One region of the Paenisporosarcina sp. P4_D4 genome, then DNA from elsewhere that is predicted to be linked to it. Evidence: riboswitches for the same ligand, from Rfam matches in the RefSeq annotation. Region 1 holds a riboswitch; the other holds the start of a gene.
What was found. A riboswitch is a leader RNA that binds a small molecule or an ion and turns the genes downstream of it on or off. The one in region 1 is predicted to bind cobalamin.

Region 1 (9,177 bases):
AAAAAAGGCATCACTCGTATCAGCAAATCCATCCAGATGCAGTCCACCTGAAAGCACAATACCGATTAACACGATGGTAAATGCTAAAAAAAGAGGACTTACATCAAGATACAACCAAACAATTGAAGTGATCAGCCCGAATGCCCCCCCTATCCAGGGGAGAGTGGCAAACATCATCGTTACTGATTTCCGATTCATATTCAGTTCTTTATTAATTGGGATAATGGTAAAAAATTGTAGAGCAAGCAATACCCCGCGTATCATGGTAGCTTCACCATATTCTTTATTTTTTCCCAATCTAAATGGGATGCAACATGAAGAGCCCATTCATCATATTTATCTTCACCAGACTTGTTTGAAATTGAATCATGTTGAGTAATATAAGAATCTTCCTCTTCAATTTCGTGGTTATCCATAAATGGAATAACGCCGAGAACTGGAATTCCTGTGTAGGACTCAATAAATGATACGCCCTCCTGAAACAATTCCTTATCTCCACGAAACTTATTAATAATGAGGCCCTTTACACGATTCCGATGATTTGGAGCCAATAATTCCAGAGTCCCAACGATTGTTGCAAAAACTCCACCACGTTCAATATCAGCAACAAGCAATACTGGCACATCCGCTAAATCAGCAATTTTCATATTGACAAGTTCTCGGTCAGTTAAGTTTACTTCTACTGGACTTCCCGCTCCTTCTAACACAACTACATCATAGTGCTCACTCACAAACGAAAGCGATTGTTTGATAACTGTCAAGCCATGATCATAAAAAGATTCACGATACGCTACCCCGGACATTTCCTCCACTTTTTCACCTAACAACCATACTTCAGAAGACATATGTCCAGAGGGCTTTAATAAAATAGGGTTCATTTGTGGAAGAGGTTGAACTTTTGCCGCTTCTGCCTGTGCAAATTGAGCGGTACTGATTTCTAATCCATTACCTATTTTTGTAGAAAAGGTCGACATATTTTGAGATTTAAATGGTGCTACATGAAAACCCTCATTTGCAAATAACCGGCAAAGTGCTGTACAGATCATGCTCTTTCCGACGTTAGAAGCTGTCCCTTGTATCATAATACCGTTCATATGTATTCCCCCTTACTTCCACTTCTTTGCTAGTCCATATGTAAGTTCATATGCATAATCACTCTCTTTGACGAGCCACTGGTGGAGCATTCCCAGCCATTGCTGATAGATTACTACATCTGGAATTTTCGACATAGGCTCATCTAATACTTCATTGGAAATGACGACTACGGTTGTCCCGTTTTTCAGCAACGAATTAATCGTTTCATGGAAACGTCTCTCTTTTTCATGCATGCAGTTTTCACGTTTTAAACATGGGTCATCCATTGCCCATCCTTCGTACAATTCATTGGCTAACCACGTAGTGATGCAGTCAATCAGAACCCCGTCACCAGGTCGGATGGATGGCAAAATTCCTTCTATTTGACGAGGTTGTTCAATCGTCAGCCAGTTGTTTTTATAGTCTTTTCGATCCTGTTGATGGCGTTTGATGCGTTGTTCCATTTCACTGTCGTTGGCAACGCCCGTCGCGAGATAGATTAGTCGCGAACACGAGCGATTCATTAGCCATTCTTCAGCAAAACCTGTTTTTCCACTTCGTACACCGCCAGAGATAAATGTTAGCGTGCCTCGAACCATACTGTTAACTCCTTTTTAAGGATTTCCATATCTTCTGCGGTCTTCATACCAATTCTGTACCAATGACCGTCAAGTCCTTGAAAATTCTCGGTATGTCTTAAAACCAACCCTTGTCTTAAAAAGTATTGGAAAAATTCACTGTCTGGTTGTTGTAACTTAAACAATAAAAAGTTGGCTTGTGATTCTGTTACTTCGCAACCTTTTGCTTTTAGAAAAGCACTCATGTCGAGCAGCATGTTTTTGCTATGAAGAATTGTTTTCTGCCGGAACTCTTCATCTTTTAATACGAGAGAACCAATTTCAGTTGCTATCCTATTCACATTCCAATGTGGTGCCAGTTGTTGAATTTCTTTGACTATGGAAGGGGCTGTTGCCATGTATCCTAGCCTTAGACCAGGCATTGCGTACATTTTTGTCATTGAGCGAACAATAATCAAATGACTAAAATTCATGTCAGAAATTAATGATGATTGTTCTGAAATGAAATCAATGAAGGCTTCGTCCAATACGATGTCACAGTTTGCTTTTTTCGCGTATTCTACTAAATCCACTAAAACTTTGCGTTTTGGCAATGTGCCAGTTGGGTTATTCGGTGTACATAAGTATAGGACATCGGCTTGTTGCATATGCATTTTCATTTCATCAATCGGGTATTCACCCGTAATGATATCAGTCATGTGCAAGTTCACAATTTCCACTTCGCGTGCTCTTAAAGTCGTTTCATATTCAGAGAAAGTTGGGTGAACGATTATCGCTCGTTTGCCTCTGTACCTTTGTGCAAGCAATGAAAATATTTCTGCGGCTCCATTTGCAACGAAAATGGAGTAAGGCGAGATGTTGTGATACTCAGCGATTGCTGTTCGAAAAGGTTCGCCAAGTGGATCTGGATACCCCATCATAAACGGTTGGAATTTATACCAGTCAGTTTGTATTGAGGTAGGGGGACCGAATGGATTGACGTTTTCACTAAAGTCTATCATTCGTTCGGGAGGATTAATTCCCAAACTTTTATATAGATGATGTGGATTTGCACCATGGTTAGGTAATGCCACTTAAAACACCCCCGATAACCATCATCATTACCCAAAATAGAAATATAGCGATATGCATTTGACGGATTGTATATAAAATATGAATTGCTCGAAGCGGGTTTTCTGAAATTCCCATACGTGGACGATTAGAAGGAATTCCTTTATACATATTAAGACCTCCCAGTTGCACACCAAGTTGATAGGCAGTCGCAGCTTCCAAGTACCCACTATTTGGGCTTGGATGCTTTTTGGCATCTTTCCACCAATTAGCTAATCTCGTGCGAAGGGATTGTTTACTGAAATTTTTTGTCCATGTTAGGATGATATAGCCTGTGACTCTGCTCGGGATATAGTTCAACACATCATCCATTTTGGCAGAAGCATAACCAAAGTCTTGAAACTTCTCATTTTCATGACCCACCATCGAATCTAAGGTATTCACTGCTTTATATAACCAAAGCCCAGGTGCCCCGAAAAGAAATGCGAAGAAAAGTGGAGCTGTTATCCCGTCACTCGTATTTTCTGAGACAGTTTCTACCACAGCTCGTGTAATTTCTGATTCGGATAACTTTTCAGTATCGCGACCGACAATCCATGATAGTTTCATTCTAGCTTCTTTCAAGTCACCATTAACTAGTGGTTTATAAACGGACATCGCTGCGTCTTTCAAACTTTTTTGGGCAAACCCTATTGCACACAAAATACTTTCAACAACGATTCCAAAAACAAAGTGAATCTCGTATGCTGTGAACACCAAGGCAAATACGCTAGCGAATGTAACCGCAACAACCGATATCAAAAGGATTATACCTTTGATTTTACGATGACGGCCTTTATTCAACAAAGTAGTTAATTTTGTTATTAATCTACCAATCCATCGAACCGGGTGTGTCCAATTGGGTGGATCGCCTATTATTCGATCAAGGAGTAAGCCAAAAGTAAGCGCGATGATATGAGCAGACATACTTACATTCCTTTCGCTACTTTATAACGTTTGATAGCTAGTGTAGTACACTCAAAAACGCCTCGCCCAATGCATTTCCCTAGCTCTGTAATAGGTCCAGCATACGGTAAAAGTTCCCCTTTTTGAGTAGCTGCTATAAGTAAACTGTCCGTGGAGGTTCCAGTTGCAAGTGTATTTGTTATAGAGTCTCTTACATCTTCGTTTTGAAGAGCTTTTGTTTTTGCTTCTGTCGCTGTAATCATGGCTTGAATGAATGCTTCGTCAGATAATTTCCCATTGACAATTATCCAGGTATTAATCGTGCCTACATAAGGTTCATCTTCACGTTCAAATGCTTTTGACACATCCACTGCATTTCCTACGCCCGCTGTAACGGCAATGATAATGGATCCAAAAGTTCCATCATACTCTTCAATGACCACATGTTTCGTTTGAACAGCCGTCATCATTCCCACTGTATCTGTTGTCGGAAATCCTTGTGCTTGCAGATAATCAAACATCTCATTTGTGCTATCGTCACATTCATAATCAGCTTTTACATGACGATTAACAAACGTACGGTACCAACCAAACCCCGGATTTACAACTGCTGATGATACTGTTTTTAATGGGAAGTTTGCTTGCATGACCACATACTCATTTGACACTGCAAAATGGTCTTTCTTAATGATGTGCTCTTCCTGCAATTCACTCAAATTTGGCAATAATGTAATTTGTGGTTTCGGTTGTTCTGGATGTGGGTGGCTTCTTACCCGAGCTTTGTAGACACTTTCTAGCTGTTTTTGTTTTAGTACCGCATGCGGTTCACCAATTATTTTCACTTCGCCATCTTCCATTAATAACAACCGATCGCAATACAAGGAAGCTAAATTTATGTCATGAAATACTGAGATGATTGTTAATCCATTCTTAGTGGCTTGCATTCTAATCGTGTCTAACAATTGTTGTTGATGTGCGATATCTAAATGGTTAGTTGGCTCGTCTAGTAATAACACTTTTGCTTGCTGTGCAAGTGCTTGCGCCACAAAAACACGTTGTTGTTCTCCTCCAGAAAGTTGATCGAGATAAACATGCTCATACATTTTCACGTCGGTTAGCTGCATTGCATCTTGAATTGCTTGCTCGTCTTTCTCAGACCAAGATGAAAAGAATCCACTTTGATGAGGGTATCTCCCAAGAGAAATCGTGTCTCGCACTGTATATGAAAAAGCATGTCCGTGTAATTGAGGTAACACAGCCATATGCTTAGCGAGTTCTTTTGTAGTATATGTTTCGATTGGTTTGCTACCTAATTTGACCGTACCTGCTTTCAAAGGAAGTACACCACTAATGATTTTCAATAAGGTCGACTTTCCACTCCCATTTGGACCTAATATCCCAAGAACTTCCCCTTTAACAACATGAAAAGACACGTCTTTTACAACCGGTGAGTCGTGATAACCACCTGTTAATCCTTCGACTTTTAGCATGATTACGCACCCACCTTTCTTCGTTGTTTCCAAAAAATAAACGCAAACACTGGTGCACCAATAAAGGCTGTAATTACGCCTATTGGTAGCTCAGACGGTGAAATTATGGTTCGTGACACTAAGTCACAAATAATGAGTAATGACGCACCATTTATAAATGATAAGGGTAATACATGACGATGATCCGATCCCCACAACATACGTGTCATATGTGGAACGACGAGACCAACAAAGCCAATGGTTCCAGAAACCGATACCGCAGCACCAGTTAAAATCGAACCTCCTGTTAAAATCATCATTTTACGTCGTTTCACATTTACACCTAAATGCATGGCACGTTCCTCGCCAAAAACTAATGCATTAAGCTCGCGTCGATTTAGCCATAATAGTAAAAAACCGATCGTCATAAACGGTAATGCCATTGTGACATAGGGCCAACCTCGCATTGACACACTACCAAGCAACCAGCCAATAATTTGACGGAGCTCTTCACCTGAAAGTGAAATCATAAGAGAGATGACAGATCCCAAAAATGCACTAAATATTATTCCTGTGAGAATGATCGTTTCCATCTTCATCGCGCGGTCTATGAGCTTGGCAAAACTCATAACAGTAACCATAGTTAAAAAAGCACCGAGCATACTGAAAACTGGCAATGTGAACAAGCCTAGAAAGGGTACAGAAATTCCGAAAAAGAGTGTCACCACGGCGCCAACTGAGGCACCGGACGACACTCCTAACGTATATGGATCCGCTAATGGATTTTTCAACAATCCTTGGAAAGCTGCTCCCGCTATAGCAAGTGATGCACCAACTAAACCAGCTAGCACAACACGAGGTATGCGAATATTCCAAAGTATGTTTGATGCAGCTTCATCCATGTCAGGATTCCACAAGACTTGCACAGGAATCGAAACCGATCCAGCCGTTACCCCAACCAGCACAGCAGCAATCAGTACGAATACAGAAGCTACATAGGCAAACCAGGTTTTATTCACTGAAGACCTCAGGATGAATTGCTTTTGCCAATTCTAATAAGCCTTCTGTTAAACGAGGACCTTGACGACTTGTCGTATCACCATCCACATCCATTACTGCCTTGTTTTTCACAGCTGTAACTGTACCAAAACCTTCACGAGCCAAAACTTGCTCCGCTGCATCTGGTACATAGTTTCCGTAAGTTGTTAATATTACATCCGGATTACGCTTTACAATTTCTTCAGGGTCCATCATGATCCAACCTTCTAGATCTGATGCAATATTTTCTGCGTTCAATATTTCGATCATTTCGTTCATAAATGTGTTTTTACCTGCTGTATAAATTTCTGGAGCTGGAGATATTTCCGCAAATACTTTTTTCTTCGTTTCAATGGTTGAAGCCTTTTCTTGAATCGTTGCTACTTCATCCTTCATTGTTTGTACCATTTCTTCAGCTTCTTTAATCTTACCTGTCGCTTGGCCAATAGTAGCCATCGTGTCATACACTTCATCAAAACTTACTGCAGATTTCACAACATACACGTTTAACCCTGCATCACGCAATTGTTTAATTCCAGCCTCACCTACTCCGAGACCTGATTCATGTGCAAGTACTAAATCTGGATTTAAAGAAATAATTTTTTCTACATTAAATTCTTGTCCACCAATTTTTTCTTTAGAAGCAACTTCTTCTGGGTAGTTATCGTAATCCGAAACGCCCACTACTTCTTCTTCTAAGCCAAGAGCATACAAAATTTCTGTATTGCTTGGAATCATTGAAACGATTGCTTTTGGTGCTTCTTCCAAGGTAATTTCATTATCAGTGACATCCTTAATTGTTAGAGGAAATTGGGAAGCCTCTTGTCCAATTTCTGTATCTTGTGTTTTGCTGTCTGCAGGTTTTGCTTCTTCCTGCCCACATGCTGTTAATAATATCGCTGCAAGCGCAGTTGCGAGCCATAATTGCCAAATCTTTTTCATTGTTGATTTCCTCCTTGATGTTTATGTTTTTGGACACAAAAAAATCCTCCGCTTTTTGTCGGAAGATGGTTGGTTGAATTTAGGCTTTTGCTAAAATGAGCACGAGCTGATTCACACCATTCCTATCCTCGTAGGGTTGCGGGTGTTGCGCACGTAGGCAGGTCTCATGGCTTGTGATCAGTGGTTGGCGCGTCTTCCCAAAGCTAAGTTTGCTTCAGTGACTTGATGCGCCTCCTCTCACATACAGTGGCGGGACCGCGTCGGATTTGAACCGACTTCCCTTTTAACTCTGCGATTGAAGCAGAGCACCTTCGTGTTGGGGCTATGTAATTCATTTTTCATTATACAGGATTTCTGATGGGTGTCGAGAAGGTTTTTGTGGGTGACTCGGATTGCGTGAAATTGAAGATTTCACCATTTCGCGGGTGGATATCTGGAATTCAAGTTGCGTTATCTGCATTTCATGAGGCTTTATCTCGAATTCGAATACGTTTATCTAGATTTCGCATTCACTTATCTGAATTTCGTTAAATTTGCATGCGGTGCCGGGCGCAAAAAAAGCCATTCCACATCTTTCGAGTGAAATGGCTTTGGTTATTAAAATTACATTTTTTCAGGTGCGCTTACACCAATCAGACGTAGGGCATTTGCGATAGTTGTGCGGACTGCCGTAATAAGAGCTAGACGTGCACGTGTCATGTCTTCGTTCGTTGCATCCAATACTTTTTCTGCATTGTAGAAACTATGGAAGGTTGCTGCAAGTTCTTGGATGTATGTCGCAACGCGGTGTGGTGAGCGGATTTTCGCTGCATCAGCCACAACTTGCGGGAAGTCACCCACTTTCTTCAGAACATCTATTTCTTTTTCAGCTTTTAATAAATCTAATTGAGCATTCGAAGCGCTGAATCCTTGCTCTTCAGCAGAACGTAAAATCGAGCTGATACGCGCGTGCGCATACTGTGCATAATACACAGGATTTTCATTTGATTGTGAGACAGCTAAATCTAAATCGAAGTCCATATGTGAATCGCCAGAACGCATCGCGAAGAAGTAACGAACGGCATCCAAACCAACTTCTTCAACAAGTTCACGCATCGTGACCGCTTTACCAGTACGTTTACTCATCTTCATTTTTTCGCCGTCTTTATACAATTGAACCATTTGAATAATGCTTACTTCAAGCGTATCTCGATCATATCCAAGTGCTTGGATTGCCGCTTTCATACGTGGGATGTAACCATGGTGGTCCGCTCCCCAAATGTTGATTAATTTATCAAAACCGCGTGCAATTTTGTCTTCATGATATGCAACATCAGGTGTTAAGTAAGTGAATGAACCGTCGTTTTTAATCAGCACACGGTCTTTGTCATCGCCAAATGTTGTCGAACGGAACCAAGTTGCGCCTTCTTCTTCAAATACGTGACCATTCGCACGTAATTTATCCAAAGCGACTTCAATCTTGCCGTTTTCGTATAGAGAAGTTTCTGAATACCACTCATCAAAGCTAACTCGGAAATCGGCTAAATCTTTTTGAAGTTTTGCAAGTTCCACTTTTAGACCATGTGAACGGAAGAATGCAAAGCGTTCTTCAGCAGATTTCTGAAGCAATGCATCGCCATGCTCGCTTGCCATCTCTTTTGCGATATCAATGATATCTTGACCGTGATAGCCATCTTCAGGCATGTCAGCATCTTGACCCAATGCTTGCTTGTAGCGCGCTTCCAATGAATGTGCCAAGTTGTTGATTTGGTTCCCGGCGTCATTGATATAGTATTCACGTGACACGTCATAGCCTGCAAAATCCAATACATTACATAATGAATCTCCGACTGATGCACCACGGGCATGCCCTAAATGCAAATCACCTGTTGGATTCGCCGAAACGAACTCCACTTGAATTTTTTCACCAGCGCCAGCTTTTGAACGGCCATAATCAGCACCTTGTTCCAAGACAGCTTTCACCACGTCCGCCAAGTAATCTTTGCGAATTGAGATGTTCATAAATCCTGGACCGGCAATTTCGATTTTCTCGATAACTGTGCCAGTTGTATCAAGGTTTTCCAAAATAGCTTCAGCAATAG
Region 2 (9,177 bases), on a different contig from region 1:
ACTCTTTGCTTTCCTTCACGTTCAATGGTATGCCATCCAGTCTTGGCCAAACTTCTTTTTCCATATAAAGCCTAGATATTGAAGGGACATAAGGGATGAATCGTTCGTCTCCCCGCGCGTACAGTTCGGTGATGACCGCTTTGCTGTTTCCATCATAAACGATTTTCCCATCCTCCATCATGAGTACCCGATCCGCAACCCCGAACAGTTCTTCCAACCGATGTTCGACAAGAATGACCGTCATGCCCATTTCCTTGTTCAGCCTTTCCAGAATGAGAATCAACTCTTTGGCCGCAATTGGATCAAGCTGGGAAGTCGGTTCATCCAGCAGCAGCACCTTGGGCTTCAATAACAGAACGGAAAGCAAATTCAGCATCTGCTTCTGGCCACCGGATAGTTCCGATGGCTTCAATCTCAGCAATCCTTCCACTCCAAAAAAATGGACCATCTCTGCAACCCTTTTGCGCATTTCGAAATTCGAGTAGCCCAGATTTTCCAAGCCGAACACAATTTCCTGCATCACTTCATCCATGACGATTTGATTGTCGGGATCTTGAAAAACAAGGCCAATTTGTTCAATCAATAACCTCTCTTCCCAGTCCTCCAAACGCTTTCCTTCGTAATAGATTTCCCCTTTCCTCCTGCCTGCAGGGGCAAGCTCTTTTTTCAAAAGACGCAGCAATGTCGTCTTGCCGCAGCCGCTCGGGCCGCATAGCACTACAAATTCCCCTTCCCTCACACTTAAATGGATATCCTTCAGTGCTTTCCATTCCATGTCGGGAAAGCCGAATGTCATTTCTTCTATACGGAAAATTTCCACTTCAATTGTTCTCTCCCTTCAACGAGCAATGGAAATGATACCAATAACATCATACAAATAAGCAGGACCCAATCCAGGAAATAAAGGTGCAATGTCCCCAGAGCTGGATAGATAATGATTTTGCCGTACCCAAGCATCCCGCCTGTTACACATAGCGCAAAAAGAGCAGTCATTGTCACGAGCCACCCCTTATCCCGTTTGTTCATTCTGTAGGGAATATAAGGATTCCGCTTGCCCGTCCCGTATCCCCTCGCCTTCATTGAATCCGCCGTGTCCAATGATTCTTGCAAGGACCATGTCAACAAAATCTGCAGCATGGTCATCCCATTTCCCGCTCGCTCCCATATGGTTCCTGTCGAGGCTGTCGTCCCTTTGATGCGCTGCACGTCGCTTATTTCATCCAGCCTTCTTTTCAAAAGGGGGACGAAGCGGATGGCCAGCATGGTCAAAAAGGCGGTTCTTGGCAAGAATGAAGAAAAAACGAACAGAAATTTATTGCCGTTCAAAATGATGTTGAATGAAATGAACATCAGCAGGATCATGACAATCGACTGCGCCATTACGACACCGTACATCGTGGCTTCCAGGGTAACCTGCTTCCCTCGAAAGTAGAAGAAAATGTGCGTACCCCTTGAATTCAACAATGGATTCAAGACAATAATGGCAACGCTCATCCAGACGAGTGATGGAATCCATTTCCTGAGCGCTTTGCCGCCGCCATGGGCAAGATTGGCCCCAAACAGCAACAAGCACGCCACAAGCAGAAATGCTGGATGATTGAAATACATGGCGAGAAAGCCGACACATAAATAATAGAAGAAAACCACGAATGGGTGGCAGCTGCGAAAGCCACTTTCCATATTTGTACACCTTCTTTCATTTAACGTTTCTCATGCAGAAAACCGGCCGCATTGCACTGGCCGGTTTTCGCTTGGCTAAATTAACGGCGAAAAGGTTTCAGGTCGGCTTTCAGGTCCTCCCCAAGACTGGTCGTATAGAGCCATTCGACACGATCATCCACCATTAACGGGACCGTGCCTGCCCCACGATCAGGAAATACCCCATTTACACGGTACATCCAGCCGCTCCCCTGTCCACGATCAAATTCATAGACATTGGCGATACCTTCCACGTATGCACTGGCGCCTTTCCCGCCACGGTAATCCATTTGGATTTTATGTTTTTTCGTGATTTGGATCAATGCGTCCAGTACGGTATCCCCTTCCTTGAATTCCATCTTTACAGGAGTCAGAGGGACCTCACTTGACGAGATGACGATTGAGAAGACGATTGTGGATGCTTGCTCTTCAGGTTCCTTTTCTTTTTCAGCCGGGCTTTCCACAGGGGGTGCCGGTGGCTTGGAAGGGACCTGTACGGGTGCTGCCGTTTTTGGGAGATTGCCGGAAGTGGCGTTTGAAGGTTGCTTGCCACCTTCCCCTAAAGGCCCTGACGTATGATTTTCGGCTTTTCCTGGCTTGTTTTCAGCCTGCTCCTTTGCATGAGTAGGCTGCTGCACTTCTTTCTTTGCCGACGCAACCGTTGTAACCTGCTCATTTTCCACCCGTACCTTGGTTTCTCCTGCTTTTTCTTGCTCTTCCTTGCGGGAATCCGTTATTGATTCTTCAGAGATTCCCTCGTTCTCTTCTACGGGTTCCTGTTCCGTCAGCTCCTCGCTTGCATCCGTTTCCTGGCTGCTCTGCGGTTTTTCCAGCCCTGTCGGTTTCTGCAGTGACGATCCGCATGCGCCCAGCAAAAGAACCAATACAAAAGCGGCGGCCAAATTTGCGAAGATCTTCACATGGTTCCTCAACGATAGTCCCCCTTTACTAACATTCTTTGAATTGAATGTCCTCCATATTGCAGACATTCCAGCACCTTATTGGAGGAATGCTGGACCGTCCTTGAAATACGATATTTAATGTGAACACTTGATAAAATGAACGCGACACTGTTTATTTCTTGTTGTTCAGTGAACGGGAAAGGAACACGGCAAAATGCGCGCGGGAGACAGACCCTTTAGGATCGAAATTTCCGTTCCCATTCCCAAGCGTGATACCATTTTGATATAAAATTTCTGCATCTTTCCGGTGTGCATCCGACACACTGTCCAGATCAGCCAATTTCACTTTTTCATTTGTGGCTTTCAATCCAAAAGCTCGGACAAGCACTGAAGCCATTTGTTCACGATTCAGTTTTTCACCAGCACCGAAAGTTTCCCCGATCCCCTGACCTCTGAAAATGCCTGCCGCTTTCGTAGCATGTGCGGCCTCATAGAATACGCTGGATTTGGCTACATCCTTGAATCCTGCCGGCGACTCCGGAGCTTTCAAATCCAGTGCTCTGGCAAATAAAATCGCCGCTTCCCCTCGGTTCAATTCTAGGTTTGGCTTGAACGTCCCATCCAAGAAGCCAGCAATTACACCTTTTTCAGCAAGCTCCTGTATTTCTTTTTCCCCAAAAGATCCTTTCTTGACATCCGGGAATGAAAGATTCGGGGTCGATGCCTTTACGTCTCCCATATCATACAGGCCGGTTTTGCCAGTTTTGAGACGGTCATAGGCGACCAAAGCCATCATCCCTTGCTGGGTGGCCATGTAGTTGCTTCCCGAGCCTATCGTATGGGAAATCCCCCCGTCCTTATTGACAAAGGATTGAAGTGCTGAAAGCAAATCGCCCTTCTCTTTCTTGAATCGATTGTCTTCCAAGTCAATTCCAAGACTCGACAGCGCAATGATCACTTGTGAAACGCTTTCGCTGTTGACTGATCCCGCCGACTGGAATCCACCTTCAGCCAGTTGTTGCTTGGACAGCCAATCCAATCCTTTATCTGTTGCAGCCTTCGCTTCTTTGTTTTGTTGGTATTTCGCTAGGGCCTGTAGCGCCATGGCAGTCATATCGATATCACTTGCAGCTCCATCCGCCAGCGGGAAGCCACCATCGCCGTTCTGTTTCGCAAGCAGCCAGTCCACCAGCTTGGCTTTCGTCCATACCGCATTCGCAGGAACTTCATATTTTTTCGAGTCCAAGGCAAGCAATGCGAAAATGACACCGTTTGTCCCTTGCATCGTCATGCGTTCATTGTTGTAGATTTTTTCAATGAAGTCATATCCCGCGATATTTCTCGGATTTTTCCCGATCGAGGTGATGGCCAACGCCATCCGCTCATAATCGGTGACTTTCCTGAACTCTCCTTTTTCCGCCTTTACATAGCTCTCGAACGCAGCGTAGTAAGAAGCTGGAACTTTTTGAGCAGCCCTTGCCAAACCAAGTACATCCCAATCGATGAAGTGATCATATTTGGTGAAATCACGGTTTTTTCCGATCCATCCTGCTGCATCGGCAATTGATTTTTGAATCTCGATCTGGTTGTTTCCATCGCTATTGCCGCTTCCGGGACTGCTTCCCCCTCCGGTACCCGGGATTGTTCCTTGTCCAAGATCAAGCCCAAGGTCCTTCGTATATTGCCAGCGGAGGACATCCCCGTCTTTCAGCACATAGTTCCCTGCACTGTATTCCGGGAAATTCCCGTTGACCGAATACATCCAGCCACTTTGCGAACCATGGTCAAACTCTCCAAGACCTTCTATCGCCTGAACGTAAAGCCCTGCCCCGGATCCAATATAATCAATGGATACCCCTTTTTGATCGGCCACTCTTTTCAATAATGTGAACGCAGTATCCCCATTTTGCAGCGCCACTCCCATAGGCACGATGATATCTCCGAGACCAATCGTGCGCTTCTCGACGGACAGTGTGACCGTTTTGTCCGACGGGATGGCACCGCTGTCGGGATCTTCCTCAATGATGATTTTTTTTGCTTGGCGCAGGAGCCTTGGATAACTGCCGTCAATGTCTTTTGTGACCTTCAGCTCATACGTCCCGACCCTTGCTTTTTCACCTGGAATGCGTGCGACCCCGTTGCCATCCGTTTTGTATGTCTTTCCGTCGAATTGGATGGCCGCGTCTTTGATCTTCGCTATCTCGTTCTCTTTTTCCAGTTCCCAGGAGCTGTTGTATACATCGTATTCTGCCGTAACCGTCACTTCAATTTCATCGCCTTCAAGTAATTTCGGCGCAATTGAAATGGTTGGGCGGAGGGTCAATTCCTCCACTTCATCGGCTATATCGATATCTTGGTAAATGTCCCCGACGTTCCCGTAAAACCAGACGATTTCATCTCCGTCTTCAATCGGGTACTCTCCGACAGACACACCCGGATAGTCATCATTCACTATATACTGCCAGCCATCCCAGGCCCCGAACGTCGCTTGTTCCTCTGGCCCTATTTTGGCAATATAGGAACTCGATCCTTCAAACGGGATGCTTGCTTCGGCAAGCGCCTGCTCCGTCGCATCGAAAGCATCGGCGGCTTCCATGAATGTCTCCACTTGGACATCTTTATTCATGAGTAGCGTATCGTTGATTCCTTCCACTCTTACCGAGACATTCGTTTGCTTGTCCAGTTCTTGCTCCTTGTAGTCTTTCAGCCGCACGAAAGTCGACTTTCCTGCAACGGCATCAGAGATGGCAAGCAATCCTTGCTCGGTTGCCATCTGCCAGGAGCCCAAAGTGTTCTCCTGCCAAGTAAATCTGCCATCAGCCATTTGATAGCGGTCCACAAATCGTTCAATCAGGTTGACCGATCCGAGCTGCGTCGTTTCCATGGTCCACTTTTCCGAGAAGAGGTCCTCGCCTACCGCCGCCAAGCCATTGATGATAGGCGCGACGCTATTGGAGTTTTCCCCGAACATCTGCCCCATGACTTCGCCCGTGGCTTTGTTCCGGTTGTCATGTATCCCTTGGACCGCCTTGTCGACAGCGGCTTTCACATCCGGCCGGTCCAAATGTGGGGCTAGGGCGATCAGTATCCACCCTGTCACATCGGAATCGCCAAAGTATCCTGTCGTGGGATTTTGCTTACTCAATATATATTGGATATGTTTATCCTGGTCATACTCCGCTTCCATCAGATCAAGCGCGACCATTGCCCAAGGCTCTCCCCAAATGGTAAAGAAAGATCCGTTCTCTTTCTGCTTCGCAACTAAATCATGCACAATGTCCCGTGTCCCGAATTTATATGGGTTTTTGCCCAAAACGATGGAACCGATAACAATTCCTGCATCCTCGTTCGAGGAAGTAGTCACCTTTTCCTTACCGACGGTCCAATAGGACGCTGGATTCCATGGGGAAGCATTTTCTTTCCATGGAACGTCGTTTTCCAAGTCCGTCCCTACACCCCATAAAGCGGACATCAGCCAATAATTGCTGTGTGAAGTCCCTTTGGAATAGTCAGGGGGGTTCTGTATGTAGTAGTTTTTCGTTTTCTCGATTGCTTGTTCCACTTTTGCTCTTATCTCGGCGCTACGGTCGATTTGTGTCGACTGCGTTTGTGTATTAATTTGCCCTTCGGCAAGCTGGCCTCTCGTCTCCTGAGGCAGCGAAGCATTTCCGCTTTCCCCTATGGCTCCTGCCTGGATCGGTGAAATCAAGGACCCGAGCATAATCAATGCCAATAATGCAGGAAGAAGGCGTCGCAATTTCTGTTTGTAGGTAGTCAAGTGATGATTCTCCATTTCTCATAGAATTTTTGATTAACGTGTTGTTGCGGTTCCGTGAAATCCTCCCCTTTTCGAAATCAAACAAAAAAAGCGCTTACCCCCGGAAGAAAGGTAAGAGCCTTTGTATTCTCACAAATTCAAAAAGAAATTCAATGATCCACAATGCAACCTTTTCCCGGAAGGTATTCTACATCTATATTTAGGCAAGTCTCCTGACTTATGAGGTTGGTACGTTTCTTCCGCCTTCCCAGTTTTTCAACTAGTGGCTCATGGAAGTCACTCCCTCAATTACAGTGGCCGGACCGTCCAGGATTTTAACCTGGTTCCTTTTTAATCTTTACCCGCAAGTAAAGAACCAAAATATATAACTATTCAATTATTAAATCGCTTTCATTATAGTTTAATGGAAATAGAATTACAATAATTGAATTGGTAAAGTTTGCCTACAAGAAATGGATGATTTTTTATATAGAGATAAAGTGGGGGTTATCGCTCCTACGATTAAAAAGTCTCCAGAACTCATCATCCTCTTCTGAAGTGTCTGGGAATAATTCCAATATATAACTTTTTGATAAATAGACCTTTAGCCCACCTACTTCATCTGAGTCAATGATTTCAACAATCAAATGTTCTTTTCCTAAAATATCCTGCGATACGTTGGTAGTACCATTAGTTCAAAAATGCTTCTTATTAATTTGGTAAATTAATCCTCTTATTGAACTTACCTGCCTCGTTTGTTCAATAAGAAAAAGCTGCCTAAGCAGCACGAGGATCTTCAACTAAAGCACCCTTTAGATCAATAAGTTCAACAAAAAGTAGAATTAATCCTTCTTGGATTAACTGCTCCGAGTTGAATTATATAAATGCATTGTCAGTCACAAGGGAAAATTAAGTCTCCTAAATCATCAGGCTCCTTTTCTGTAATTTTTGTTGTTATAACAGCTCCGGTTGTTATAGAAATGAATGATTCCTCTAATTCAAAAACAATAGAAGTTAAGATTTCACTTTTCTCATCTTTAAATCCGTATCCACTAACTTTCTTAATTTTGTTTTGTTCGACAGAAAAACTAGAACTCATTAGTAGATGTTGATTGGGGGCAATTTCTGGCTCATACCTATATTCAATTGGTTCTGGTGTTTCCTGTTCTTCAATAATGAGAAAGTCATCTCCTATTTCGTCTTCGAACCAATCTATTTTCCAATACCAGAATTCAAGGGAATGTGGGTTTTTTATCTTTAAAATAAGTAGGACAGAATTAATAACTAAGAATTTATTGTATTGGTATACATTAAGTTGATTTGCATAAATACCAGTCAATAAACAACCCTGTACCAACTTTAAGCTTTGCCAATCTATTTTCATTTCTGTTCATCTCCCTTTTCTTCCTTCTTCAACTAACCTGCCCCGTTAGCACAAAAAGCGATTGCCTTTTTAAACAATCACACCATTATATTGATTAGCTATTAGAATTAAACTTTCTTTCTAATTCCTTAAATTCTTCGCTATTAATCATCTGAGGCTCTTTTTCATTCTTTTTTAATTTCGAACTGATAAGTCCTGTAATCAATGCAAATATTAGTGGACCTTGCCAAGTAATCGAAATATTCACCATAAAGATATCGAGTAATTTAATTAATGAAAAAGTCAGCCCTGTATCTAAAATAAATGACAACCACCCCTTACTTGATTGAATCATACCAACAGATTTTAAAGCTTTTGGTATTCCATCTTTAATAAAGGAGAGAGGTATTTCAAGGAATACGTACATAATAAAGAAAAATACTAAAGTACCAATTGAATTATATTGTAATCCGAGTAATCTCAAAAAGATGAATTCAAAAAAAGTAAGTACAAGTAAAATTATCAGTACAATTGACGCACAAATTACTATTGTTTTATTTTTATTCATATTAACCACCTCGTTTCAGTCAGGATACCTTTTGCTTTTATACAGATTAAATGTATATAAGTTCCGATTTAAATCAACAAACTTTCGTTTCAACCCTTGTTAAACTAAACTGCCACGTTAGTTGAATAAGAAAAGGGTTTTAACCCTTATTGAAGTAAAGCATCCGTTAGTAAAAAAAGAACGTTTCTTCATATTGAAGAAACGAATTTATTTTTCCGAATAAACCTATTGCAACAGCTGTGCCGTCTTCTGATTATTAAAATACCACCTATTTAGAATTCGTTGATCCAGCCATTAGTTACCGAAAAAATCTGTTGTGTATCTCTATTACGAATTTTGTACATGGTCATAAAAATAATCTATCCTTTCTCTCTCTCAATAGATGTTTCCATAACTTATCTAATAGTTTGACTATATAATATTCCTTTTAATTAATATGAGAATGTCTCATAATAGGATTTAGGGACTATTTAAAAGGAGATAATAAAAAGGAGATTGTGCCTATGAATCTATTTAGTTACGAACTAACAAGATTAGTTGATGATTATTTCAAGTGTGACTGTCCTAAACTGAAGTCTCAGATACGTGAAGATATTCAATTGCTAACTGATGCTTTTATACAAACCGAAGAAAACAAACAACTTATATAATAATCCAGTTTGCCTCACACTTCCTTTTATGATGACAGTAAGCATTATGGTGAGGGTAAACCTCCCATGTAGAATTATAAGGTTTTGTATAAAAACCTAAATTATCGAATCGTATTACGCTTACTTCCCTTTCCCCAAGAATTTTAGGTCCTTTTTCAACATTTCCTTGTTCAATTAACCTGCCCCGTTAGTTTAAGTACAATTTTTCACAATCTATCTCGTGCAAAAAAGCAATGCCC

Region 2: linked by a shared signal. The riboswitch ahead of AC1DSL_RS09730 (DUF4430 domain-containing protein) and the one ahead of AC1DSL_RS00735 (ABC transporter substrate-binding protein) in region 1 are both predicted to bind cobalamin.

The regions. Positions count from the first base shown of each region.
Region 1 is NZ_JBFUIO010000001.1:145,869-155,045, reverse strand. Features, by position in the region: gene cobS (adenosylcobinamide-GDP ribazoletransferase) at 1-264, opposite strand, end outside; gene AC1DSL_RS00765 (cobyric acid synthase) at 261-1,094, opposite strand; gene AC1DSL_RS00760 (bifunctional adenosylcobinamide kinase/adenosylcobinamide-phosphate guanylyltransferase) at 1,107-1,673, opposite strand; gene AC1DSL_RS00755 (pyridoxal phosphate-dependent aminotransferase) at 1,655-2,725, opposite strand; gene cbiB (adenosylcobinamide-phosphate synthase CbiB) at 2,712-3,668, opposite strand; gene AC1DSL_RS00745 (adenosylcobinamide amidohydrolase) at 3,671-5,137, opposite strand; gene AC1DSL_RS00740 (FecCD family ABC transporter permease) at 5,140-6,135, opposite strand; gene AC1DSL_RS00735 (ABC transporter substrate-binding protein) at 6,128-7,096, opposite strand; cobalamin riboswitch at 7,236-7,424, opposite strand; gene argS (arginine--tRNA ligase) at 7,700-9,177, opposite strand, start outside.
Region 2 is NZ_JBFUIO010000034.1:968-10,144, reverse strand. Features, by position in the region: gene AC1DSL_RS09745 (ABC transporter ATP-binding protein) at 1-820, opposite strand, end outside; gene AC1DSL_RS09740 (energy-coupling factor transporter transmembrane component T) at 802-1,680, opposite strand; gene AC1DSL_RS09735 (DUF4430 domain-containing protein) at 1,761-2,630, opposite strand; gene AC1DSL_RS09730 (DUF4430 domain-containing protein) at 2,773-6,378, opposite strand; cobalamin riboswitch at 6,564-6,753, opposite strand; gene AC1DSL_RS09725 (hypothetical protein) at 7,250-7,741, opposite strand; gene AC1DSL_RS09720 (YrvL family regulatory protein) at 7,836-8,288, opposite strand.